Regions from separate parts of the Streptomyces sp. NPDC054849 genome, predicted to be linked through region 1. Evidence: riboswitches for the same ligand, from Rfam matches in the RefSeq annotation. Region 1 holds a riboswitch; each other region holds the start of a gene.
What was found. A riboswitch is a leader RNA that binds a small molecule or an ion and turns the genes downstream of it on or off. The one in region 1 is predicted to bind cobalamin.

Region 1 (4,683 bases):
GATCTCTTTCGGGGCTCCGGAAGCGGTGCCGCATGCCTCGCCGACACCACACGGAGGGGTTCATTCTCCCGGCTTTGACGTGCATTAATGGCGATATCTCCGACAGAATCAGGACGAATGCGACGATGGGGCCCCGTGCCAGTACACCGCTCCGCCGGAGTCAGTTCACCTTCCGTTCACCCAGATTGCCTACGGTCGCCGAACCACTGACGTCAAACAGAAGCCTGGGTAAATGGAGCACATAACGCTTCTCCTCGGGATCGTGATCATCACCGCTCTCGTGTTCGACTTCACGAACGGTTTCCACGACACGGCCAACGCGATGGCCACCACCATCTCGACCGGCGCCCTCAAGCCCAAGACGGCGGTGGCCATGTCCGCCGTGCTCAACCTCGTCGGCGCGTTCATGTCCGTGGAGGTCGCCAAGACGATCTCCAAGGGCCTGGTCAACGAGGAAGGCATCCAGCCAGAAGTGATCTTCGCCGCCCTGGTCGGCGCGATCCTCTGGAACCTCGTCACCTGGCTGGTGGGTCTCCCCTCCAGCTCCTCGCACGCCCTGATGGGCGGCCTGATCGGCGCCGCGGTCGCCTCCGCCGGCATCGGCGCGGTCAACGGCAGCGTCGTCGTCACCAAGGTGCTCATCCCCGCGATCGCCGCCCCGCTGGTGGCCGGCATCGCCGCGTACCTGGCCGCCAAGGTCACCTACAAGCTGGGTGACAAGGTCGGCGAGAAGACCTCCGCCAAGGGCTACCGCGCCGGTCAGATCGCCTCGGCGGGTCTCGTCTCCCTCGCGCACGGCACCAACGACGCGCAGAAGACGATGGGCATCATCACCCTGGCCCTCATCGCCGGCGGTGCGATCGCGCCCGACTCGAACCCGCCGGTCTGGGTCATCGTCTCGGCCGGTGTGGCCATCGCGATGGGCACCTACCTGGGCGGCTGGCGCATCATCCGCACCATGGGCAAGGGCCTGACCGACCTGCAGCCGCAGCAGGGCTTCGCCGCCCAGACCTCGGCCGCGTCCGTCATCCTCGCCTCCTCCAACCTGGGCTTCTCGCTCTCCACCACCCACTCGTGCTCCGGTGCGGTCATGGGTGCGGGCCTGGGCCGCAAGGGCGGTGTGGTCCGCTGGTCCACCGCGACCCGCATGTTCGTCGCGTGGGGCCTGACCCTGCCGGCCGCCGCGCTGGTCTCGGCCGGTGCCGAACTGGTCATGCGCATCGGTGACATCGGCATCGCCGCCGTCACCGTCTTCCTGGTCGGCTCCTGCCTCGCCATCTGGCTCATCTCGCGCCGCCAGGTCGTCGACCACAGCAACGTCAACGACGTGGAGCCGGTCGACGCCCACGAGCCGGGGGTCGTCACCACGGCGATCGCGGCCGTCACCGTCCCGCCGACCGTCGCCGCGGCCGGCATGACCGCCGCCGGTACGACCGCCGCGGTCACGGACGACGCCCTCAAGGCCACCATCCCGGCCGCGACGACGACCCCGGCGGCTCCGGCCGCCGCGGTCTGACCGAGACACACAGAGGAAACGGCAGTATGAAGATCGACTGGGAAGCACTCGGCTCCGTCTTCGGGGTCAGCCTCTTCGCCACCGTCGCCCTCGTGGCCCTGTTCACCCTGGGTCTGATGGGCCTGTCCAAGCACGAGGCCGCGACCGAGCAGGGCGGCACCGCCACCCTGGCCCGCAGCGGTGCATACCTCTGCTTCTCGCTCGTCGCGGCCGCCGTGACGTATGGGATCTACCTGATCGTCGCCTGATCCGCCGCCGTACGGCGCGCAGGGCGCGAAGCTCCCCCCGGGTTTCTCCCGGGGGGAGCTTTCGCATCTCCCGCTCCCACCGCACCGCAGGTCAACGGCGAGTTGACGGGCGTTCTCGGTGCGTGGTGGACTGCCCGAGCCAATACGGCGGCATGGAGAGGAAGTCCGGTGCGAATCCGGCGCGGTCCCGCCACTGTCACCGGGGAGCGCACGCCGCGCGTGCGTCCCGGGAGCCAGGAACTCTCGCCGCCGGACACGTCGAACCAGGGCGCGGACCCTGAGTGAGGACATACCTGCCACCATGCGTGCCGATCGCGTCTTCGCGTACGGCGTCACGGCGGGCCTGATCGGCGACCGGATCCTCGGTGATCCCCGCCGAGGGCACCCCGTGGCCGCCTTCGGACGGGCCGCCGCCGCCGTCGAGCGCTCCCTGTGGCGCGACGACCGCGCCCGGGGCCTCCTGCACACCCTGATGTGCGCCGGGGGCGCCGCCGCCGTCGGCGCGCTGGGCGCCCGCGCCGTGCGCTCCCGGCCCGCCGCTGCCCGTATCGCCCTGACCGCCGCCGCCACCTGGGCCGTCGTGGGCGGCACTTCGCTGGGCCGTGAGGCCCGCGCCATCGGCGGGGCGCTCGCCGCCGGGGACGTCGAGGTGGCCCGGGAGCGCCTGCCCCACCTGTGCGGGCGCGACCCGCAGGCGCTGGACGGGCAGCAGATGGCGCGCGCCGTCGTCGAGTCGGTCGCCGAGAACACCTCCGACGCGGTCGTCGGGGCCCTGGTGTGGGGGGCCGTCGCCGGCGTCCCCGGCCTGCTGGCCTTCCGGGCCGTGAACACCCTGGACGCGATGGTCGGCCACAAGTCCCCCCGCTACCTGCGCTACGGCTGGGCCTCCGCCCGCCTCGACGACCTGGCGGGCTGGCCCGGGGCCCGGCTGACGGCGGCCGCCGCCGTACTGGCCGGACCCGACCGGCGGGGAGCCGTACGGGCCTGGCGCTCGGACGCCGCCGCGCACCCCAGCCCGAACGCCGGACCCGTCGAGGCCTCCTTCGCCGGGGCCCTCGGCGTCAGACTGGGCGGGACCCTGGCGTACGGCGGCCGGGTCGAGCACCGGGCCGTACTGAACGGCGAGAAGGGGCGGCCGGTGGAGGTCGCGGACATCGAGCGGGCGGTCCGGCTGTCGCACCGGGTGACCTGGCTGGCCCTGGGCACCTGTGTGGCCTCCCGGCTGCTGGTCTCACGGCTGCAGGTCTCCCGGCTGCCGGTCCCCCGTACGACCAAGAGAGGGCGGCGCGGATGAGCGGCGCGAAGCGCGGCGGCGGACTGCTGGTCGCGGGCACCACGTCGGACGCCGGCAAGAGCGTGGTCACCGCGGGCATCTGCCGCTGGCTGGCCCGCCAGGGCGTGAAGGTGGCGCCCTTCAAAGCGCAGAACATGTCGCTCAACTCGTTCGTCACGCAGGAGGGCGCCGAGATCGGGCGCGCCCAGGCGATGCAGGCCCAGGCGGCCCGCGTGGAGCCGACCGCGCTGATGAACCCGGTGCTGCTCAAGCCCGGCGGCGACCGCAGCAGCCAGGTCGTACTGCTGGGGAAGCCGGTGGGCGAGATGAGCGCCCGCGGCTACCACGGCGGGCGTCAGGAGCAGCTGCTCGGCATCGTCACGGACTGTCTGGAGCAGCTGCGGGGCACGTATGACGCCGTGATCTGCGAGGGGGCGGGAAGTCCGGCCGAGATCAACCTGCGCCGGACCGACATCGTGAACATGGGCATCGCGCGGGCGGCGCGGTTCCCGGTGGTCGTGGTCGGCGACATCGACCGGGGCGGCGTCTTCGCGTCCTTCTTCGGGACGACCGCGCTGCTCTCCCCCGAGGACCAGTCGCTGATCGCGGGGTACATGGTCAACAAGTTCCGCGGCGACGTGTCGCTGCTGGAGCCGGGCATGGAGATGCTGCGCGGCCTGACCGGGCGGGCGACCTACGGGGTGCTGCCGTTCCGGCACGGGCTGGGCATCGACGAGGAGGACGGCCTGCGCGTCTCCCTGCGGGGCGCGGTACGGGAGTCCGTGGTGGCGCCGCCCGTGGGAGAGGACGTGCTGCGGGTCGCCGTGTGTGCGGTGCCGCTGATGTCGAACTTCACGGACGTCGACGCGCTCGCGGCGGAGCCCGGGGTCGTGGTGCGGTTCGTGGACCGGGCCGAGGAACTGGCCGACGCGGACCTGGTCGTCGTCCCCGGCACCCGGGGCACGGTCAAGGCCCTCTCCTGGCTGCGCGAACGCGGGCTCGCGGACGCGCTGGCGCGGCGGGCCGCGGAGGGCCGGCCGGTCCTGGGCATCTGCGGCGGGTTCCAGGTGCTGGGTGAGCGGATCTCCGACGAGGTCGAATCGCGGGCGGGCGAGGTCGACGGCCTCGGGATACTCCCCGTACGGGTCCGCTTCGAGCGGGAGAAGACCCTGGCGCGGCCCTCCGGGACGGCGCTCGGCGAGGCGGTCGGCGGCTACGAGATCCACCACGGCGTGGCCGAGGTGCTGGGCGGTGAGGCCTTCCTGGACGGCTGCCGGGTCGGGTCGGTGTGGGGCACCCACTGGCACGGTTCCCTGGAGTCGGACGGCTTCCGCCGGGCGTTCCTCCGTGAGGTGGCGGCGGCCGCGGGGCGCGCCTTCGTCCCGGCGCCGGACACCTCGTTCTCCGCGCTGCGGGAGGCACAGCTGGACCTGCTGGGCGACCTGATCGAGGAACACGCCGACACGCGTGCGCTGCTGCGGCTCATCGAGGACGGCGCCCCTGCGGGTCTGCCCTTCCTGCCTCCGGGCGCCCCGTGACGGCGGTGGCCCTGCGGGGCTCTCCCCCACCCCGCCCCTTCCCCGAACCGGGCTCTGCCCGGACCCGCGCCTCGAACGCCGGCGAGGCCGGGGTCGCCCTGCGGGCAA
Region 2 (4,683 bases), on a different contig from region 1:
CATACCGGGCCGCCCTGAGCCCCCGGCCCTGCCCCCTGGCCGTCTGCGACTGTCACATCGGCTACGTCCATCTGGAGTCCCTCCCGCTCTACGACGTCTTCGCGGGCGGCGTCCTCGAACGCATTCCCGAGACCCGGGCGGCACCTGCGAGGCGGTAGGCGCGGCGACCCGCCGAACGGTTCACCGGTGTCCCGCGGGCAGCTCGGTGATGGCGTCGTCGCGTTCTGCCGCGCGTGCGCTCGTTACTCGCGTCCGGCAGAAGACACACTGGACCCATGAGCGAGCACCGCTTCACCCTCGACGACTCCAGCGCCCACGTCGCCCCGGACGTTGTACGCAGACCTCACTACCCGCACCACCTCCGGTACGAGAAGCCGGCGGGGGCGGCCCGGACCAGCCCCGCGGGGCAAACCCTGCGCGCTCTGTGCGACCTCACGGTGGTCACCTGCGCCTGCGGCCTCACGACGTCGGCGCTCCCGGACGCCGACGCGCGGCTCGTCTACGAGCAGCACCGCAACGTGATCCGCGACGAAATGGGCTGAGCACCAGCTCGGCGACCACGAACGGCGCCGGGCCGGCCGGCCCCGGTACCGGTGACCTCGTCCACTGCCGAAAGCAGCCCCCTGTGGCCCCGGACCCAGCAGCCCGGGGCCACACCGTTGAGCGCGCCGGTGTGGTGCGCGCTCCGATGGCGATGTCTAGTCCTGCCAGTAGAACAACAGCGTGTGGACGTCCAACGGCTCGCGGCTGCCGAAGTAGTACACCCCGAGGCCGGTGACCCGGACCGAGCCGACGGCAGGGTCGATCCAGCGGAAGCCGGCCGTTTCAAGGGCGCGGCGGACAGCCGGATCGTCGTCGTGATCGGCGGCGAAGCGGCCGAGAGTGCTGATGTGCACCTCGCGGTCGCCCGCGCCGTAGCCGATCACGTCGTAGGTACCGTCCCCCTGGCTGTTGGCCTCTCCGCAGGAGACCGGAGCCTTCGGCGCGAGTCCCGCGGCGGTGAGCGCGGCCGTGGCCCGGAGCAGCCGCTCGGCGGCATCGGAACCGGACGGCCGTTCGGTGCACAGGGCCTCGATCCGCCACCGCGGATCGCTCCGCTCCTCGCACCACTGCCCGTACTCGTGAACGATCGCCGCGCGCAGCTCCTCGTCCAGGCCGGCCACCTCGACGCGGGGCCGCCCCAGCGCCTCGTACACCCTGCGGGTCTCGGCGGTGTCGTCGGTCAGACGGTGCAGTGCGTACAGGGCCCACAGCTTCGCCTCCTGCGTCGGCGCCTCGTCCAGGTAGCCGCGCAGCCGTTCGGGGTCGGTCAGGAACGCCTGGGCGCGGTACGCGACGGCCCGGTCGGGGTCGGCGAGCGCGCCGGTCACGTCCTCACCGGCGCGCTGCCGCAGACGGACGCCGATGGAGCGGTCCTCGGGCCGGGCCCCGCCGAGTTCGGCCAGGACCTCCTCGACCCCGTACCGCGCGGCCAGTTCGTCCAGTCCCGCCTCGCCGATCTCCCGCCGGTGACGCCACGGACTGAAGGCGAGCGTCGCCAGGGCACCCGCCGCCGTGCGGTCTCCGAGCGCGGCACGGGTCTTCAGTACCGCCTCGGGCACGCGGTACGAGCTGTCCTGGATCCGGTCCTCGTGCCGTAGCCAGGGGAGCAGTTCCGGCCGGTCCGCGAGGAGGTCCAGCAAGGCGATGCGCACCTCGGCCACGTCGCCGGTGTCCTGGACGCACCCGATCAGTTCGGCCACGCGCCGCTCGGGGACCCGTCCGGCCAGCGCCTGCGCGCAGGCCCTGCGGCGCCACCACGGCTGAGCCGTATCGACCGCGCACCGTGCCAGGGAGTCCGCGTCGTACCCGCGCAGTCCCGCGGTGTCGGTCCGCCCGGCTTCGGGGCTCAGCGTCTCGATCGTCTGGGGCATCCCGGGATGCTACTCGGCGCAGCCGGGCGACCTCCTCTCCTTATTCGAACGGAGGTGGGAGACCGACCGGTTGGGGGGCTGAGCACGTGGTTCCCGCCTGCACGGTCCTTCTCACGGGTAGGCTGTCGGTGCAGCTGGTTCGCCCCGTCCGCCAGGCGGGATGCGTCGTAAGAGGGAACCCGGTGGGAATCCGGGACTGCCCCGCAGCGGTGAGTGGGAACGAGCGCCGTCATGAGCACTGGGACCGGAACCGGTCCTGGGAAGCGACGGTCAGTAGGTGCCGACCGGGAAACCGGAAGGTGTGCCCGCGAGTCCGAAGACCTGCCACTGCCCGCATGCCGAAGTGTCATGCGGGGTCCCGAAGAACATGCTCCGGGGCCTTTCTGCCGCGACTCGCGAAGGAGAGTTGACGTGGCCGACCCGACCGTCATCACCGCAGGGTGCGTTTCCAGGAGTCCGGGTGAGTCCCGGGTGACGCTCGCCCACATCACGAGTGAGCACGACACCGACCTGTACGGCGCCGTCCACGGCGGCGCGGAGACGACCTTCGTCGCGACAGACGCCGCGGGCAGAGCGCGTCCCGTCCCGGCCCGCGACATCCCCGGGCCGAACCCCTCGTAGGCGACGGGCCGTTACACCGGCCCGTGAGACGCCCTGCCCTCCCAGGGCATCGGGTCGTGCGGGGACGTCGCCTTGCCCCCCGTCGTGGCACGAAGCACCGTGCTCGACCCTGCGCGCCCCATGTGCGCCCGCATGCGCCCTCGCCATGCCGCCCCGCAGCGAGCTGCACCGGGCCGGCCGGCTTCCCCTGGGCACCATCCGAATCCATCTGCGGTGAGAGGACCACCCATGCCCCGCAACCACCCGAAATCCGTGCTGTCCGCACTGACTGTGTCCCTGCTGATATCCGGCTGCGGAGGTACGGCCACGCCCGCCGCCACCCCGTCGTCGGGTGCGATCTCGCAGGGCTTTCCCGTCACCGTCGCCAACTGCGGGGTGGAGACCACCTATCAGCGTCCGCCGCAGCGCGCCGTTTCGCTCAACCAGCACGCGACCGAGGTCATGCTGTCGCTCGGCCTGGAGAAGTCGATGGCGGGCACGGGCTATCTCGACGACAGGATCCTCCCCGAGTACCAGGCCGCCTACGACAGCGTGAAGGTGCTGTCGAAGGAATACCCGTCCTTCGAGGCGCTGTTGGAGGCCGAGCCCGACTTCGTCTACGGCGGCTGGTCCTCCACCTTCGACGAGAAGGAGGGCCGCAGCCGGGCCGCCTTCACCAAGGCGGGGATCAACACCCACCTCAACACCGAGGAGTGCCCCACCGGCCCGGTGAACGTCGCCTCCATGGACGAGGAGATCCGCACGGTCGCCAAGATCTTCGGCGTACCCACACGGGCCGAGGAGCAGTTGGGGAAACTGCACGCCACCCTCGACAAGGTCGAGACCCGGCTCACCGGCGTCACCCCGGTCAAGCTCTTCGTGTACGACAGCGGGGACACAACGGCGTTCACCGCGGGCGGCAAGGGCATCGGCAACGAGATGATCCGGCGGGCCGGCGGGGTGAACCTCTTCGCCGACCTCGACAAGGCCTTCGGCGACGTCTCGTTCGAGCAGGTGGCGCAGCGCTCCCCCGAGGCCGTCGTCATCTACGACTACGGGGACCAGTCCGTCGAGGACAAGAAGAAGTTCCTGCTCACCCACCCGGCGCTGAAGGACGTGCCCGCGATCAAGAACCAGCGGTTCGCGGTCCTGCCGCTGTCCTCCACGGTGCTCGGCGTCCGGATGCCGTCGGCCGTCGAGTCGCTGGCGAAGCAGCTTCACCCGGGCCGCGTCCAGTGACCGGGGTGAAGGTCCCGGCGGCCGAAGGGGCCGGCCTTCGCGAGGAGGGCCGGCCCGGTCCCGCGCGGCGCCCCGGGATCCCCTACAGCCTGGTCCTGGCCTTCCTGGCTGTCCTGGCGGCCTGCGCCGCCACGGCCGCGGTCGCGGCGGGCTCGGTCAGCGTCCCGGCCGAGCAGGTGTGGAGCATCCTCCTGCACCGCCTTCACCCGGCCCTCGCAGACCCGACGTGGACCCCGGTGCGCGAGACGATCGTCGTCGACGTACGCCTGCCCCGGGTCCTGCTGGCCGGCGTGGTCGGTGCGGGCCTGGCGGTGGCCGGAATGGCGCTCCAGGCCCTGGTCCGCAATCCGCTGGCCGATCCCATGTTGCTGGGCGTGTCCTCGGGCGCCTCGGTCGGCGCCGTACTCGTCCTGGTCCTGAACCTGACCGTGTTCGGGCTGTTCACCCTGCCGGTGGCCGCCTTCTGCGGCGCCCTGGCCGCCTTGGTCGCCGTCTACTTCCTCGCCCGCTCCGGCGGCAGGATGACGACGGTACGGCTGGTCCTGGCGGGTGTGGCCACGGCCGAGGTGCTGTCGGCGCTGGCCGGCTTCCTGATCGTGACCTCGAACGATCCGCACAAGACGCAGTCCGCGCTGCGCTGGATGCTCGGCGGGCTGGCCGGGACCACCTGGACCACGGTGTGGATCCCCGTCGGTGCGGTCCTGCTCGGGACGGCCGTCCTCCTCGGCGTCTGCCGTCCGCTCAATCTCCTGCTCGCCGGGGAGGAAGCCGCCGCGGCCCTCGGCCTGGACGTCCACCGCTTCCGCGGCGCCCTGTTCACCCTGGTCGCCCTGATGATCGGCACCATCGTCGCGGTCAGCGGGCAGATCGGTTTCGTCGGACTGATCATGCCGCACGTGGTGCGCCTGCTCGTGGGCGCCGACCACCGGCG
Region 3 (4,683 bases), on a different contig from region 1:
ACGGACGCGCGCGAGGCGGACCCCCGCGAGGGCTTCGGCTGCTGCTGACCCGCCCACCCGCGCCGAAGGCCCCGCCGCTTCCTGCGGCGGGGCCTTCTGGCGGTTCAGCGCACCCAGTCCTTCAGGGACTCGGTCTGGAGGGTGACGTTGACCGGGTCAGGGAGTTCAACGTCGTTGCCGAACTCCACCGTCCGGGTGTTCGCATACCGGCGGCCGTCCGGCTCGCTGAACACGGTCACGTCGCACGCCTCCCGGTCGGTGAGCAGATACACAGGGATGCCAGTCTGCGCGTAGGCGAGGGGCTTCTCCACGCGGTCGCGCCGGTCGGTGTCAGCGTCATACGAGGTCACCTCGACGACCATCAGGACCGGGGCGGGGTCTGCCCACTCTTACGCGACCCGAGCGGTAGTCCCCGACAGCCAACCCCCGCTCCATGTGAAGCCACAATTCGGGCCGGTGCTGCATGCAGAGGCGTGCGAGCATGCCTCGCTCGCCTTCCTCGACGGTGCTGTCTCCGACGATAGTGCCGCCCGCCGGCACCCGTCCTGCACACTCGACCGCATGGACATCGTGATCAGAACTGCCGTACCCGGGGACTACGCGGAGCTGGGCGACATCACGGCGCAGGCCTACCTCGACGACGGGCTCCTGGACGCCAACGAGGACGACTCGTACGAACGCGCGCTGCGCGACGTCGCCGGCCGGGCCGCCGACGCAGAGGTGCTCGTGGCCGCCTTGGACGGCGTCCTGCTGGGTGGTGTGACCTTCGCCCCTCCCGGCTGCCGTATGGCCGACATCGCCGGGCCCGGCGAAGCCGAGTTCCGGATGCTCAGCGTGTCCCGTGCCGGCCGCGGCCGGGGCGCGGGCGAGGCCTTGGTGCGTGCCTGCATCCAGCGGGCGCGGGCCATCGAAGGCGTGACGCGCCTGGTGCTCTCGACTCAGGCCGAGAGCCCCGCCGCGCACCGGATCTACGAGCGGCTGGGCTTTGTACGGACTCCCGAGCGGGACTGGTCCCCCGTCCCCAACGTCCCCTTGTTGACGTACGCATTGGAGCTGGGCGTACTCGAGCGGTAGCGAGCCGACACAACATGTGGGGGGTCGCGCATCGACGCCCCCCCACATGTATGCTCATGGCTGCTGTCGCCGCAGGGGAATCCGGTGCGAATCCGGAACTGTCCCGCAACGGTATGAAGTGTCCGGCTACCGGACGCCAAGTCCGAGGACCTGCCGACAGCGCGCCCGGCTCGACCGAACCGGGTGCCGATTCGTCCGGGCCTCGCGGTTGGGCCGGTGGACGCCATGCGGGGGTACGCGTTCCTGTCGCGCCCGCATGCGCCCGCTCGCGCCCCGCTCCGCCGATGACCGGGCCGAGCGAGGGAGAGCTCCCGCCGTGACCATCGCGCCTTCCGCACCGCGCGCCGAGTCCGTTTCTGGCGACAACACCGAGGGCCCGGGGGCCACGCTGCTGCGTACCCTCACCGAACTGACGGCGGACCTCCCCGACACCGACCCCGGCCGGGTCGCCGCCTCCGCGCTGCGCGGCCGCAGCTCCGCCGCCGACGACGCCGAACTGCGGGGGCTGGCCACCGAGGCCGCCGCCGGACTCATCTCCGAGGACCCGGCGTACTCGAAGCTCGCCGCCCGGCTGCTGACGCTGGCCGTGCGCGACGAGGCCGCGAGCCAGGGCTCCACCTCCTTCTCCGCCTCCGTCGAGGTCGGCCACCGCGAGGGCCTCATCGCCGACCGGACCGCCGAGTTCGTACGGACCCACGCGAGCCGCCTGGACTCGCTGGTCGAGCTCACCCTCGCCGAGGGCGCCGACGACCGCTTCGGCTTCTTCGGCCTGCGCACCCTGCACAGCCGCTACCTGCTGCGCCACCCGATCACCCGTCAGGTGATCGAGACCCCTCAGTACTTCATGCTGCGCGTGGCCTGCGGCCTCGCCGCGGACGAGAGCGTCCAGGCCGTCGAGGAAGTGGCCTCGCTGTACCGGCTGATGAGCCGTCTCGACTACCTGCCGTCCTCCCCCACCCTCTTCAACTCCGGTACCCGGCACCCGCAGATGTCCTCCTGCTACCTGCTGGACTCCCCGCTGGACGAGCTGGACTCGATCTACGACCGCTACCACCAGGTCGCGCGCCTCTCCAAGCACGCCGGCGGCATCGGCCTCTCGTACTCCCGCATCCGCGCCCGCGGGTCGCTGATCCGCGGCACCAACGGCCACTCCAACGGCATCGTGCCGTTCCTGAAGACGCTCGACGCCTCCGTCGCCGCCGTCAACCAGGGCGGCCGCCGCAAGGGCGCCGCCGCGGTCTACCTGGAGACCTGGCACGCGGACATCGAGGAGTTCCTGGAACTCCGCGACAACACCGGTGAGGACCAGCGCCGTACGCACAACCTCAACCTGGCGCACTGGGTGCCGGACGAGTTCATGCGCCGCGTGAACGCCGACGCCGAGTGGTCGCTGTTCTCCCCGGCCGACGTGCCCGAGCTGGTCGACCTGTGGGGCGACGACTTCGACGCCGCGTACCGCAAGGCCGAGGCGGACGGCCTGGCCCGCAAGACCATGCCCGCCCGCGACCTGTACGGCCGGATGATGCGCACCCTCGCGCAGACCGGCCAGGGCTGGATGACCTTCAAGGACGCCTCCAACCGCACGGCGAACCAGACCGCCGAGCCGGGCACGGTGGTGCACTCCTCGAACTTGTGCACCGAGATCATCGAGGTCACCAATGACGGCGAGACGGCCGTCTGCAACCTCGGTTCGGTCAACCTGGGCGCGTTCGTCGTGGACGGCGCCATCGACTGGGAGCGGATCGACGAGACCGTCCGCACCGCGGTCACCTTCCTCGACCGCGTGGTGGACATCAACTTCTACCCGACCGAGCAGGCCGGCCGTTCCAACGCGCGCTGGCGGCCGGTGGGCCTGGGCGCGATGGGCCTCCAGGACGTCTTCTTCAAGCTCAAGCTGCCCTTCGACTCCCCCGAGGCGAAGGCCCTGTCCACCAAGCTCTCCGAGCGCATCATGCTGGCCGCGTACGAGGCCTCCTGCGACCTCGCCGAGCGCAGCGGCCCGCTGCCGGCCTGGGAGCAGACCCGCACCGCGCGCGGCGTCCTGCACCCGGACCACTACGACGTGGAGCTGAACTGGCCGGAGCGCTGGGACGCCCTGCGTGCCCGCGTCGCCCAGACGGGCATGCGCAACTCCCTGCTCCTCGCCATCGCCCCGACGGCCACGATCGCCTCGATCGCCGGCGTGTACGAGTGCATCGAGCCGCAGGTCTCCAACCTCTTCAAGCGCGAGACGCTCAGCGGTGAGTTCCTCCAGGTGAACGGTTACCTGGTGGAGGAACTGAAGCAGCTCGGCGTGTGGGACGCCCAGACCCGCGAGGCGCTGCGCGACTCCTCCGGCTCGGTTCAGGGCTTCGGCTGGATCCCGGCCGAGGTCCGCGAGCTGTACCGCACGGCGTGGGAGATCCCGCAGCGCGGCCTGATCGACATGGCGGCGGCGCGTACGCCGTTCCTGGACCAGTCGCAGTCGCTGAACCTCTTCCTGGAGACGCCCACCATCGGCAAGCTCAGCTCGATGTACGCGTACGCCTGGAAGCAGGGCCTGAAGACCACCTACTACCTGCGCTCGCGCCCCGCGACGAAGATCGCCCGCGCCGCGCAGGCCGCCGCTCCGGTGGCGCTCCCGCAGGCCGTGGCCGACGCGGAGGCGCTCGCCTGCTCCCTTGAGAACCCCGAGTCCTGCGAGGCCTGCCAGTAATGAGCTCCAACGACACCAAGAACCTCCTGGACCCGGGCTTCGAGCTCACGCTCCGCCCGATGCGCTACCCGGACTTCTACGAGCGCTACCGGGACGCGATCAAGAACACGTGGACGGTCGAGGAGGTGGACCTCCACTCGGACGTCGCCGACCTGGCGAAGCTGACGCCCGCCGAGCAGCACATGATCGGACGTCTGGTCGCGTTCTTCGCGACGGGCGACTCGATCGTCTCGAACAACCTGGTGCTGACGCTCTACAAGCACATCAACTCCCCGGAGGCGCGCCTGTACCTGTCGCGCCAGCTGTTCGAGGAGGCCGTGCACGTCCAGTTCTACCTGACGCTGCTCGACACCTACCTGCCCGACCCGGACGACCGCGCGGCCGCCTTCGACGCGGTCGAGGAGATCCCCTCCATCCGCGAGAAGGCGCAGTTCTGCTTCAAGTGGATGGACTCGGTCGAGAAGATCGACCGGCTGGAGACGCAGGCCGACCGCCGCCGCTTCCTGCTGAACCTGATCTGCTTCGCCGCGTGCATCGAGGGCCTGTTCTTCTACGGCGCCTTCGCGTACGTGTACTGGTTCCGCTCCCGCGGCCTGCTGCACGGTCTGGCCACCGGCACCAACTGGGTGTTCCGCGACGAGACCATGCACATGAACTTCGCCTTCGAGGTCGTGGACACGGTCCGCAAGGAGGAGCCGGAGCTCTTCGACGACGCGCTCCGGCAGCAGGTCGCCGACATGCTGAAGGAGGCCGTGGAGGCGGAGCTGCAGTTCGGCCGCGACCTGTGCGGCGACGGTCTGCCGGGCATGAACACCGAGTCGATGCGCGAGTACCTGGAGTGCGTCGCGGACCAGCGCCTGGTCCGCCTCGGCTTCCCGCCCGTGTACGGCTCGCAGAACCCGTTCTCCTTCATG

Region 2: another riboswitch for cobalamin. It lies ahead of ACWGIF_RS13100 (hypothetical protein); the one in region 1 lies ahead of ACWGIF_RS06815 (cobalamin biosynthesis protein).
Region 3: another riboswitch for cobalamin. It lies ahead of ACWGIF_RS02945 (ribonucleoside-diphosphate reductase subunit alpha); the one in region 1 lies ahead of ACWGIF_RS06815 (cobalamin biosynthesis protein).

Annotation. Positions count from the first base shown of each region.
Region 1 is NZ_JBSGZI010000009.1:83,559-88,241, forward strand. It holds gene ACWGIF_RS06805 (anion permease) at 233-1,516, shown strand; gene ACWGIF_RS06810 (hypothetical protein) at 1,543-1,764, shown strand; cobalamin riboswitch at 1,875-2,028, shown strand; gene ACWGIF_RS06815 (cobalamin biosynthesis protein) at 2,066-3,058, shown strand; partial or broken gene ACWGIF_RS06820 (cobyric acid synthase) at 3,055-4,572, shown strand.
Region 2 is NZ_JBSGZI010000022.1:48,986-53,668, reverse strand. It holds gene ACWGIF_RS13115 (STM4011 family radical SAM protein) at 1-158, shown strand, start outside; gene ACWGIF_RS13110 (hypothetical protein) at 276-542, shown strand; gene ACWGIF_RS13105 (hypothetical protein) at 699-1,913, opposite strand; cobalamin riboswitch at 2,031-2,256, shown strand; gene ACWGIF_RS13100 (hypothetical protein) at 2,325-2,534, shown strand; gene ACWGIF_RS13095 (ABC transporter substrate-binding protein) at 2,763-3,752, shown strand; gene ACWGIF_RS13090 (FecCD family ABC transporter permease) at 3,758-4,683, shown strand, end outside.
Region 3 is NZ_JBSGZI010000003.1:155,092-159,774, forward strand. It holds gene ACWGIF_RS02930 (CstA-like transporter-associated (seleno)protein) at 1-48, shown strand, start outside; gene ACWGIF_RS02935 (Uma2 family endonuclease) at 105-350, opposite strand; gene ACWGIF_RS02940 (GNAT family N-acetyltransferase) at 562-1,074, shown strand; cobalamin riboswitch at 1,115-1,246, shown strand; gene ACWGIF_RS02945 (ribonucleoside-diphosphate reductase subunit alpha) at 1,391-3,769, shown strand; gene ACWGIF_RS02950 (ribonucleotide-diphosphate reductase subunit beta) at 3,769-4,683, shown strand, end outside.